DNA from 3 places in the Mesobacillus thioparans genome. Region 3 is predicted to be linked to each of the others. Evidence: riboswitches for the same ligand, from Rfam matches in the RefSeq annotation. Region 3 holds a riboswitch; each other region holds the start of a gene.

Region 1 (3,260 bases), on a different contig from region 3:
TGTTAAGCGATTTTTGTTTATGGTTCATTTAAAGGTCTTGATTATATTGCTGCCTCACCCCGTAAGAACATCTTCCCTTGGATACTTAATTCTTGATTCAGTTGCATTTGCAAGTGAAAAAGCCATTGTCAATGGGCCTAACTTCCCTGCAAACATAACAAAAATAATCACTGCTTTTCCTATCATAGTAAGGGATCCTGTTATTCCCATAGACAATCCTACGGTTCCAAAAGCAGAAATAACCTCAAAAACGACTTGGATGAATGGAGCCTCTTCTGTAATATTTAAAATAAAAATCCCAAAACAAATTAAAAAAAGGGCGATTGTCGATATGGCCAAAGAGCGCAAAACAATCGTAAGGCTGATAGCCCTTTTTCCTAGAACTGTTTCTTCTTTACCCTTCAGAAAAGTAATGACAGAAAATAAAATGACCAAAAACGTTGTTAGTTTTATGCCTCCACCAGTAGAAGCACTACCTGCGCCTATGAACATTAGAATTAAAAACAAGAAAATTGTATCTTCCTGTAAAGCCGATATATCCAGGGAGTTAAATCCAGCAGTTCGCGGTGTTACTGCTTGAAAATAGGAAGCCCATAATTTATCTCCAAGTGAATTCAGACCCCCAAGTGTATTGGGGTTATGGTATTCCAGGACAAAAATAATAAACATGGCCACGAGGTTAATAATGAATGTACCTATAATCATCATTTTGGAGTGGAGGCTCAATTTACCGAAACTCTTTTTCCTCCACATGTCAGCTAAAACCGTAAATCCAATTCCCCCTATGATAAACAGGAAAGTAATCACGATATTGATGATCGGATCACCCACGAATCCCATCAAACTGTCGGACCATAATGCAAAACCGGCATTGTTAAACGCTGAAATTGAATGAAAAAAACTATAATAAAGTCCTTTGGCCCAACCAAATTGAGGCACCCAGCGGATAGCCAGCAGGAACATGGCAATTGTTTCAATCGTTAAGGAAAATATGAACAAATTCCTGACTAACAGGATGACCCCGCCGATGGATGTTTGATTTAATGCCTGCTGCACGACAATTCGCTGTTTAATGCCAATTTTCTTGCCTAATACCATATAAATTAGGATTGCAAAAGACATGATCCCCAATCCTCCCAATTGGATAAGGGAGACAATCACTATTTCACCGAATAGAGTAAAAGTTGATTCGGTATCAACAACAGCCAGACCAGTCACCGTCATGGCTGAGGTAGCTGTGAACAAAGCATTCAGCCAGGTAATGGAGTCTTCCGTTGCAAAAGGCAATTTCAACAAAATGGTTCCTAAGGTTATAAACACAGCAAAGACTAAAACAAGTAACTGGGAAGGATTCAGGTTAATAACGCTTTTTTTCACCTATACCCCTTCTCTCTCGAAACGGTTTATATCCGAGTTGTGGCCCATCACGATCAAAACGTCTCCCATTGAAATGACTTCATCTGCAGGTGGCGAAACAATGATTTCTTGCCCCCTTAGAATGCCAACGATGTTGCATCCATATTTCGCCCTTATATCCAGGTCAGCTAATGACTTATTATGTATTTTTTTCGTAGCCACAATCTCCACCATGCTATACTTTTCCGACAACTCAATATAATCAATGATCTTATCTGAGACAATATGGTTTGCGATCCTTTTGGCCATATCCCGTTCAGGATGGATCACCCGGTCTGCACCCACTTTTTCAAGAACTTTTGCGTGATTATCATTATGTGCTTTAGCCCAAACCGTTGGTACACCCATTTCTTTTAAAATCAGGCATGTCAAAACGCTTGATTCAATATTTCCACCGAAAGAAACAAATACATGATCGATATTTTTAATCCCAACTTGTTTAAGACCTTCTTGATCAATACCGTTGAATTGTACGGCATGGGTTACATACTGTGCGTACTGATCGACTTTATCTTGATCAATGTCAATTGCTAAAACCTCAGCACCTAATTCATAGAACTCTTTTACAAGACTACCTCCAAAACGGCCTAAGCCCAAAACAGCGTATTGCTTTTTCATGTCAATTGCACATCCCTTCAACTTTAAAAAGACCATTCTTAATTAAGAATGGCCAATGGCGTTCATCAACCCTTCTCTCTAATGGACCTGCGGAGTTAGCTGTCGGATTAGGGACTGAGAGTATCCCTTCTTAGCTTTAAGAAGCTAAGATTCACCCCAAGATAAACAATGTTTATCAGAAATGGTTTCCCCGCTCAAAGATTCGGCAAAAAGGTCTTTATGGAAATAATATATAAAGGTACGCCTTTCATTTTCTTTTGTCAAATATTTATTGAACTTGACGTTTTAGACTGGTTGCCGAACCGGCACTCTTACTAGAATGACTGCTTTGATCTCGTTACTCAGTTAGTCTGTTCCTTCTGATAATCTCTGATTTCTAACAAAGTAGAATGAATATTATTTAATGCCACCAAAATAATGCCTAACATCGCAAAGGTTACGATTTCCTGTGTGATAAAGGAAATAACACCAAGAATAAATAAAAACAGTGTATTTTGCCAATCCTTCACTTTACACAACCACCAATCATAAAAAATATATAAAACTCTAACTTGATGATCAATAATTAAAACTCAAGTTTATCTTTATTCCTTCTCCTGAAAAGTATAAATAATAAAATCAATGAAATGATAAACATAATTGCAAAATACAAACTAAATAAACCAGGAATCACTGATGTCATACTATTTGAGTCTTGTGAAAACACGAAAAGTGAACTACAGCTGAATGCCAGTAAATGGACCAATGCCATAATGATAACCGCTTTTCGTGAATGATTGAGATTCGATTCCTGTAGACCTTTTATCTTTTTAGACAAATGAACGGTAAAAATTAATAAAGCCAGAGCATAAATCATCACCAGTACGTACAAAGGAATCATTGAAGGCGTGAGGTGAAGGTTGAAGATGTGCTCCGCAATCCCCTTTTCATCTAGCCAAAAAGCCAGGTGTGCCACAAATAGAACCATACAGACTCCTAGAAATTTCAATTCACTCATCACTATTTGAAAATACATATTCTTAGTTGACATAGCCACTCACTTTCAATCAATTTTTTCTTTTTCTAACATTCTTATATCAAAAATCAGCAATTGAAATGCTGAAAATGAAACTATTGGTAAAATGAATATAAGGTGATAAGAAATGGTGCTTCCGTAACTTGGGCCTCTACTAAAATATTAGCTGTACCCTCCATAATAATTGATATGAATAAAGCTAAAGTAATAC
Region 2 (3,260 bases), on a different contig from region 3:
GAAAAAGGGATGGGGCAGGTTGTTGACCAGCGGACGACTTTATTTGATGGGACAGAGCTGGTGATTGATGGAATCATGACGGATGAGAATCAATTGGTCATGTATTACACATTGTCTAATCCACAGGGGCTTGAAGACACACTTAGTGACCTTTTCTCTCCAGGGAAAATCACCGGTTTCCTGACAAACGCCCACGTGGAGAGCGGTGTGGCAAAGCTGAATGATGAGGGAACTGAGCTGAAGGGGACCGGGCATTTTGAGCCTGTTAATCCGTTTGCGCGAAAATTGACCCTGCATTTCGACCAGGGTCCAGAAAATAAGGAAGTGCAAATCACTTTCCCTTATGAACCGAACAAAGCGATGCAAACACAGATCAAGCAGTCTATTAAAAAAACGGTGGCAGTCGATAATGGAACACTGACGTTCAAGACGATCACGGCCACTCCCACTACAACGGTCATCAAGGGGACGATGGATGTCCCGGCATTCGATCGAATCCACTATGGCTTTACGGGTGTTGAGTTAATGGCGAATGGAAGATTCATGGATCAACTCGGCAGCGGGGTAGAGACCTCTATGAGTGGCAGCAAGTTTGAGTTGCGTTTCGATGCCCTGCCGGAAAAGTTAGAGTCGCTTGAACTGGTCGTGAAAGATTTCATTGGCTATAAGAAGCTGGATGAACAGATTCCTCTTGCAGAAGGCCGATTCAGCCTGGGCGGAAATGAGCTGTGGATTCAAGACATATCGGTGACTGAAAGAGGAGTAGAAGTCACATTCGCCACTGACAGCAATCTATTGTTGGATGGAGTAAAGATCGAAAGCGGCAACAAGCAGACTGAGCTGAAAACGACGATCAATCAGACTGAGGAAAAACAAGAGGATGGGAGGATCCTTAATAAGCGCACGATGGTATTCGATACGAAGTCCGAGCCGGAATACCTTCTGATTGAAGGCATCCACTATGTGAAACAATACAATAAAAAGGTTGATATTCCTGCCCGATAATGAAGTGGCTCAGAAGCCAACGCATGAACGTAAGATCGAAATGATTGCATAGAAAAAACCACCGTGATGAACTGCACCTCCATTGTTAGTTTTGTGTCTGACAATTTCGGTGCAGTTCATGAAAGTGGTTTTTAATCCCGCATGGCTCCTGCTTCTCGGGAGGTCATTGCCCCCTGGCCAGCCTCTACATCTTTTTGGATTTGCTGTTTTACCTGCTGGGCATCTGTGCCGGCAAATTGGGGAGTTGTCGCAGTGCTACTTTTCGGCTTTTGTTGATTCTGTTCCATATTATAGATTCCTCCTCAGTTATCGTTTTATCAGTATTAGTATTTACTAAAGCAGTATTTATATGTGCTTGGGAGATGGGGTCCTTGGAAGAGCCGTCCCTAGATGCTTATTTGGTCTGAAATGTAAAATTGGCATTGACACCAATATAATATAGGAGTAATTTATATGTATTCATTTTAATAACGAAAACCTTTTTGCTGAATCCTATGAGCGGGGGAACCATTTTTGATAAAGCGATTTTATCTTGGGGTGAATTTTAGCGCATGTGATGCTAAAAGGGGATGCTCTCAATCCCTAATCCGACAGCTAACTCCGTAAGCACGGTTGAGGGAAGGGTCTTATTGGCCATTCTTTATTTGGGATGGTCTTTTTTTGATTTTTAGGGATGGGGACTTCCATCATAAGTTGAAATGTAAAGAAGGGGTATTTTTGGTCAATATATTGAAAAAGAATCGTTTAAAACCGGCTCAGATCATTGTTTTATTTTATGTTTTCGCTGTTTTGATCTCAGCTGCGTTACTTAGCTTGCCGATCGCGTTGAAGCCGGGGGTGAGCTGGACATTCATAGATGTCTTGTTTACTGCAGTGAGTGCGGTAAGTGTAACTGGACTGACGGTCGTGTCGACACCGGATACCTTCAGTACAACAGGTGTTTTCATCCTGATGTTCATCCTCCAGTTCGGGGGGATCGGGATCATGACGCTCGGTACATTTTTTTGGCTTGTGATGCGTAAAAAAATTGGCCTTAAAGACCGGCAGTTGATCATGACGGACCAGAACCAGTCCCATATGTCGGGTCTGGTTAAACTGATGAGGCAGATATTAACCATCATCCTGATGATCGAGGCACTGGGAGCGTTGATTTTAGGGACTTATTTTCTAAGGTTTTTTTCGACATGGGAGGAAGCATACCTTCAGGGAATGTTTGCGGCTGTAAGTGCAACGACGAATGCAGGCTTTGATATTACGGGAAGCTCTATGATTCCATTTGCGCATGATTACTTCGTGCAAACTGTGAATATCATCCTGCTGACCCTGGGAGCGATCGGATTCCCTGTTTTGGTGGAGTTGAAGGATTTTTTCCTGAATCGCAAAAAACACAATCGAGCACATTTTTCTTTGTATACCAAGGTGACTTCCATGACCTTTTTTGCGCTGATGTTCTTCGGTGCATTCGCCATCTTGCTGTTTGAGTATAACCACTTTTTCAAAGATTACAATTGGCATGAATCCTTCTTCTTTGCCTGGTTTCAATCGTCATCCACAAGGAATGGCGGCCTTGCTACGATGAATGTCAGTGATTTTTCTGACCCGACATTGCTGCTTCTGTGCTTTTTGATGTTCATTGGAGCTTCGCCAAGTTCGGTAGGCGGGGGAATACGGACGACCACTTTCGCTGTGATTTTATTGGTCATTATCAACTTTGCAAAAGGGCATAACTCTATTAAAGTATTTGGCCGTGAACTGCATGAAGAAGACGTTCGGAAATCAGTGGTCGTCAGCTTTTTGGCGATCATCCTCTGTTTTGCAGCGGTGGTCATTCTGAATGCAACAGAAAAGTTCTCGATGATGGAGATCATGTTCGAGGTCAGTTCCGCTTTTGGGACAACTGGCTTGTCAATGGGGATTACGCCTGATTTAAGTTACGTCGGAAAGGTCGTCATCATAGCCATGATGTTCATCGGAAGAATCGGGATCCTTTCCTTCGTTTTCTTGTTCAACCGTGGGAAAGCGGAGCCGAAGTGCCATTATCCAAAAGAAAGATTGATTGTTGGATAGCAATTTGAAGAGGGCAGACAAGACGGCCACATAGAAAAACGCTGTTGAGATCAGAATCAACAGCGTTTTTGATGTTATAAAGAAATCTTCATGAATTTGCTGACATCCTTAAATCCCATTTTCTCATATAATTTCATGGCTTTTTCATTGTGGGAATAAACGTTCAGTCTTACATCACTATATCCGTT
Region 3 (3,260 bases):
CCTGAGCCAGGGTGAAGTCCCTGTTCAGGTTTTTTGATTAGATGGCACAAAAATATCGAGATGACCCGGGAGGACTTTTCCACTGAACGGCAGCGGTTCTCCTTCTTCTCCGTCGATATTCACCACATGCGCTTTGTCGGAGGTTACATTCAGATAGGATGAACGTATATATTCGACCTCTTTGCTTTCTTCCAATTCTCCTTTTAAAAGGGAAGGGATGAGTGTAGCGATTTTTGGGATGGATAGCTTTTTGATGATAAATGTATGGAATTCACCGTCATTTACGTCTGCTTCAGGAGCAAGTGCCTCAAATCCGCCAACGGAATTTGTCAGGGCTGTTAGCAAAAGGTAGGTTTCTCCTTCCCATTTCCCGCCTTCGTGTTCTACACTGATTTCAATCGCTTCACCATTCAGGAAGGACTTAGCTCCTTCCATAAAATAAGCCAGTGGACCGAGCCTGGTTTTTTGTTCGGCGCTCACATTATAAGAGGCTTCTGCAATCGCTCCAACGGCAAGAACATTAGCAAAATAAGACTCATTAACCTTGCCGATATCGACAGGACGAGGATTTTGTTCCTCCAAAATTGAAATTGCTTTATAAGGGTCCAACGGGATATTGAGCGCCCTGGCAAAATCATTGATTGTCCCGAGCGGAATGATCCCAAAAGCAGGCCGGTGTTCTTGTTCGGCTAGTCCGTTGATGGCTTCATTGATTGTTCCGTCGCCGCCCATAGCTATGACTGCATCATACATACCAACGCAGGCTTCGGTCGCAAATGCAGCGGCATCGCCCTCTTTTTCCGTTTTTCTGATCTCTATTTCCTCATATTTGCTTCGCAAGGTTTCTTCTATTTTTTCTGCATAATCATTCGCTTTTTCTTTTCCTGAAGAAGGATTCAATATAATCATCGCTTTCATCCGAAACCACCTCCAAACAGTTTTGATAACCCTATTATTTACCTTTAATTCCCCGACTATAAACCGCGTCCCAAGGGCGGACAGATTGGTTACTGACTTAACGGGAGTGTAAAACAAAGAAAAACAGCGATTCAGTGAGAAACTCATTGATATTTTGTCATTATTGGAAAAAAATGAATGGAATACGTCATTTTTGCCTTCCTTTTCATGTTTACAACCGAAATGCGGAGGAGTATGATTACAACAGTTTCATATTTCTGGAACCTAAAACAGAATGAGTTTCATATTTCTAAATCGCTAAATCCGGCAGGAGCGGGGGAACCAATTTTGTGGATACGTCCACTTGGGGTGAAGCCTTATTCTTAAGGCGGGGCTATTCTGAGCCCTAATCCGACAGCTAACTTCGCAAGCGTTGCAGAAGAGGAAGATGAAGCTTGTGTGACGATGATCCAAAAGTCCACAAGGCTGATATCTTTTAGCCTCTGGGGGCTTTTTTGTTTTGCATGATTATAGATGCTCCAATTATATCAGGAGCCAATCAAGCATTAGTCCCTGCAAGAAATATTAGACGCATAATTCCTCATACTAAGGAAAGAGGGAAGGGCCATGCGCAGTAAATTGTTATTCAGTCTGGACCCGCCAAAAGTGCTTGTCTTCGGGTTCGGCTTGATTATTCTGTTGGGGACATTGTTGCTTACCTTGCCATCCGCCACAGTTGATGGCAGAGGCCTCCCGTTATTGGATGCCTTGTTTACGGCAACATCCGCAACTTGTGTAACAGGCCTTGTTGTCGTCGACACAGGTGATACCTTCACCAAGTTTGGGGAAATGATCATCCTGTCGATGATCCAGATTGGCGGGCTTGGTTTCATGAGCTTTGCCACACTGCTTGCATTTATTTTAGGAAAAAGAATTTCGTTCAAAGAAAGGCTGATTATCCAGGAGTCATTGAATAACGAGACGGTCGAAGGGATTGTCAGGCTTGTCAAACGGATTTTCCTTTTTACAGCGGTAATCGAGATTGCAGGCGGAGTCATTCTATCGATGCGATTTTCACAGAATATGGCTGCAGGAAAAGCCATTTACTATGGGTTTTTTCACGCGATTTCGAACTTCAATAATGCCGGATTTGATATAATGGGTGGATACAAAGGGCTTACCGCATATACTTCAGACCCAATCGTCAATATCACGATGATCACTTTGATCAGCTTTGGCGGCATCGGCTTCATTGTCATGAACGAGCTGTATGAATATCGAAGGACTAGAAGGCTATCGCTGCATTCGAAAATCGTCCTCAGCGTATCCGGTATCCTTGTGTTCGCAGGCGCGCTGATGATTTTCATTCTTGAATACAAGAACCCATCGACCTTGAAGCCTATGTCGATGACTGGTAAAATGTTCGGGGCGCTATACCAGGCCGTAACACCAAGAACAGCAGGGTCCAACACCCTGAATATCCCGGACCTTAAACAGTCCACCTTATTTTTGATCATTTTCCTGATGTTCATAGGTGCATCGCCAGGTTCCACCGGCGGAGGCATCAAGACTACTACCTTCGCCATCCTGTTAGGCGCAGTCAAGTCGCAGATTCGCGGCCGCGAAGATGTCACCTTTTTTGGCAGACGAGTGGACTACAGCATTATTTCGAAAGCACTGACGGTTACGCTGATTGCGCTATTTTTAGTAGGTTCGATTACAATGGTTTTGACGATTACGGAACCAGGGAAAGACTTTTTGATGCTCTTTTTTGAGGCTGTATCGGCCTTTTCAACTGTCGGCCTATCGATGGGCTTGACGCCTGAACTGTCATCATATGGAAAAATCCTGATTCTTATAACGATGTTTGCGGGCCGGGTTGGTCCATTGACACTTGCGTTTGCAGTGGCAAGAAAAAGAAAAGAAACTCATTATCGGCATCCAGCTGGAAAAGTGATGATTGGGTAGGAGGATAATAATTATGGCAAAGCAATATGCAGTAATCGGGATGGGGCGCTTCGGATCAAGTGTTGCCACCACCCTTTATCATGAAGGACACGAAGTACTGGCGATTGATAAAAGTGAGCAGCATATCGAAGACTATAAAGAGTTTGTAACACATGCAGTAATCGGGGATTCGACTGATGAGCAGACATTGAGGGCTGTTGGCATCAGGAATTTTGAGACCGTCATTGTTGCCATAGGAGACGACATCCAGGCAAGTATCCTCACCGTCCTGATTTTAAAAGAGATGGGCGTATCGAATGTCGTGGCCAAAGCACTTAATAAACACCATGCACAGGTATTGTTCAAGGTTGGCGCGGACAAAGTCATCTTCCCTGAACGGGACATGGGTGAACGGG

The links. Region 3 has a riboswitch for cyclic di-AMP ahead of ACNAZ4_RS11335 (TrkH family potassium uptake protein). Riboswitches for the same ligand answer to the same signal wherever they lie in the genome.
Region 1: another riboswitch for cyclic di-AMP. It lies ahead of ACNAZ4_RS06450 (potassium channel family protein); the one in region 3 lies ahead of ACNAZ4_RS11335 (TrkH family potassium uptake protein).
Region 2: another riboswitch for cyclic di-AMP. It lies ahead of ACNAZ4_RS10005 (TrkH family potassium uptake protein); the one in region 3 lies ahead of ACNAZ4_RS11335 (TrkH family potassium uptake protein).

Annotation. Positions count from the first base shown of each region.
Region 1 covers NZ_CBCSFH010000002.1:393,326-396,585, forward strand. Annotated here, with positions in the region: gene ACNAZ4_RS06445 (TrkH family potassium uptake protein) at 55-1,377, opposite strand; gene ACNAZ4_RS06450 (potassium channel family protein) at 1,378-2,034, opposite strand; cyclic di-AMP (ydaO/yuaA leader) riboswitch at 2,104-2,260, opposite strand; gene ACNAZ4_RS06455 (hypothetical protein) at 2,376-2,543, opposite strand; gene ACNAZ4_RS06460 (hypothetical protein) at 2,600-3,001, opposite strand.
Region 2 covers NZ_CBCSFH010000004.1:267,311-270,570, reverse strand. Annotated here, with positions in the region: gene ACNAZ4_RS10015 (DUF4179 domain-containing protein) at 1-1,005, shown strand, start outside; gene ACNAZ4_RS10010 (hypothetical protein) at 1,137-1,292, opposite strand; cyclic di-AMP (ydaO/yuaA leader) riboswitch at 1,479-1,629, shown strand; gene ACNAZ4_RS10005 (TrkH family potassium uptake protein) at 1,723-3,072, shown strand; gene ACNAZ4_RS10000 (GNAT family N-acetyltransferase) at 3,147-3,260, opposite strand, start outside.
Region 3 covers NZ_CBCSFH010000006.1:13,962-17,221, reverse strand. Annotated here, with positions in the region: gene ACNAZ4_RS11340 (diacylglycerol/lipid kinase family protein) at 25-918, opposite strand; cyclic di-AMP (ydaO/yuaA leader) riboswitch at 1,204-1,346, shown strand; gene ACNAZ4_RS11335 (TrkH family potassium uptake protein) at 1,525-2,865, shown strand; gene ACNAZ4_RS11330 (potassium channel family protein) at 2,879-3,260, shown strand, end outside.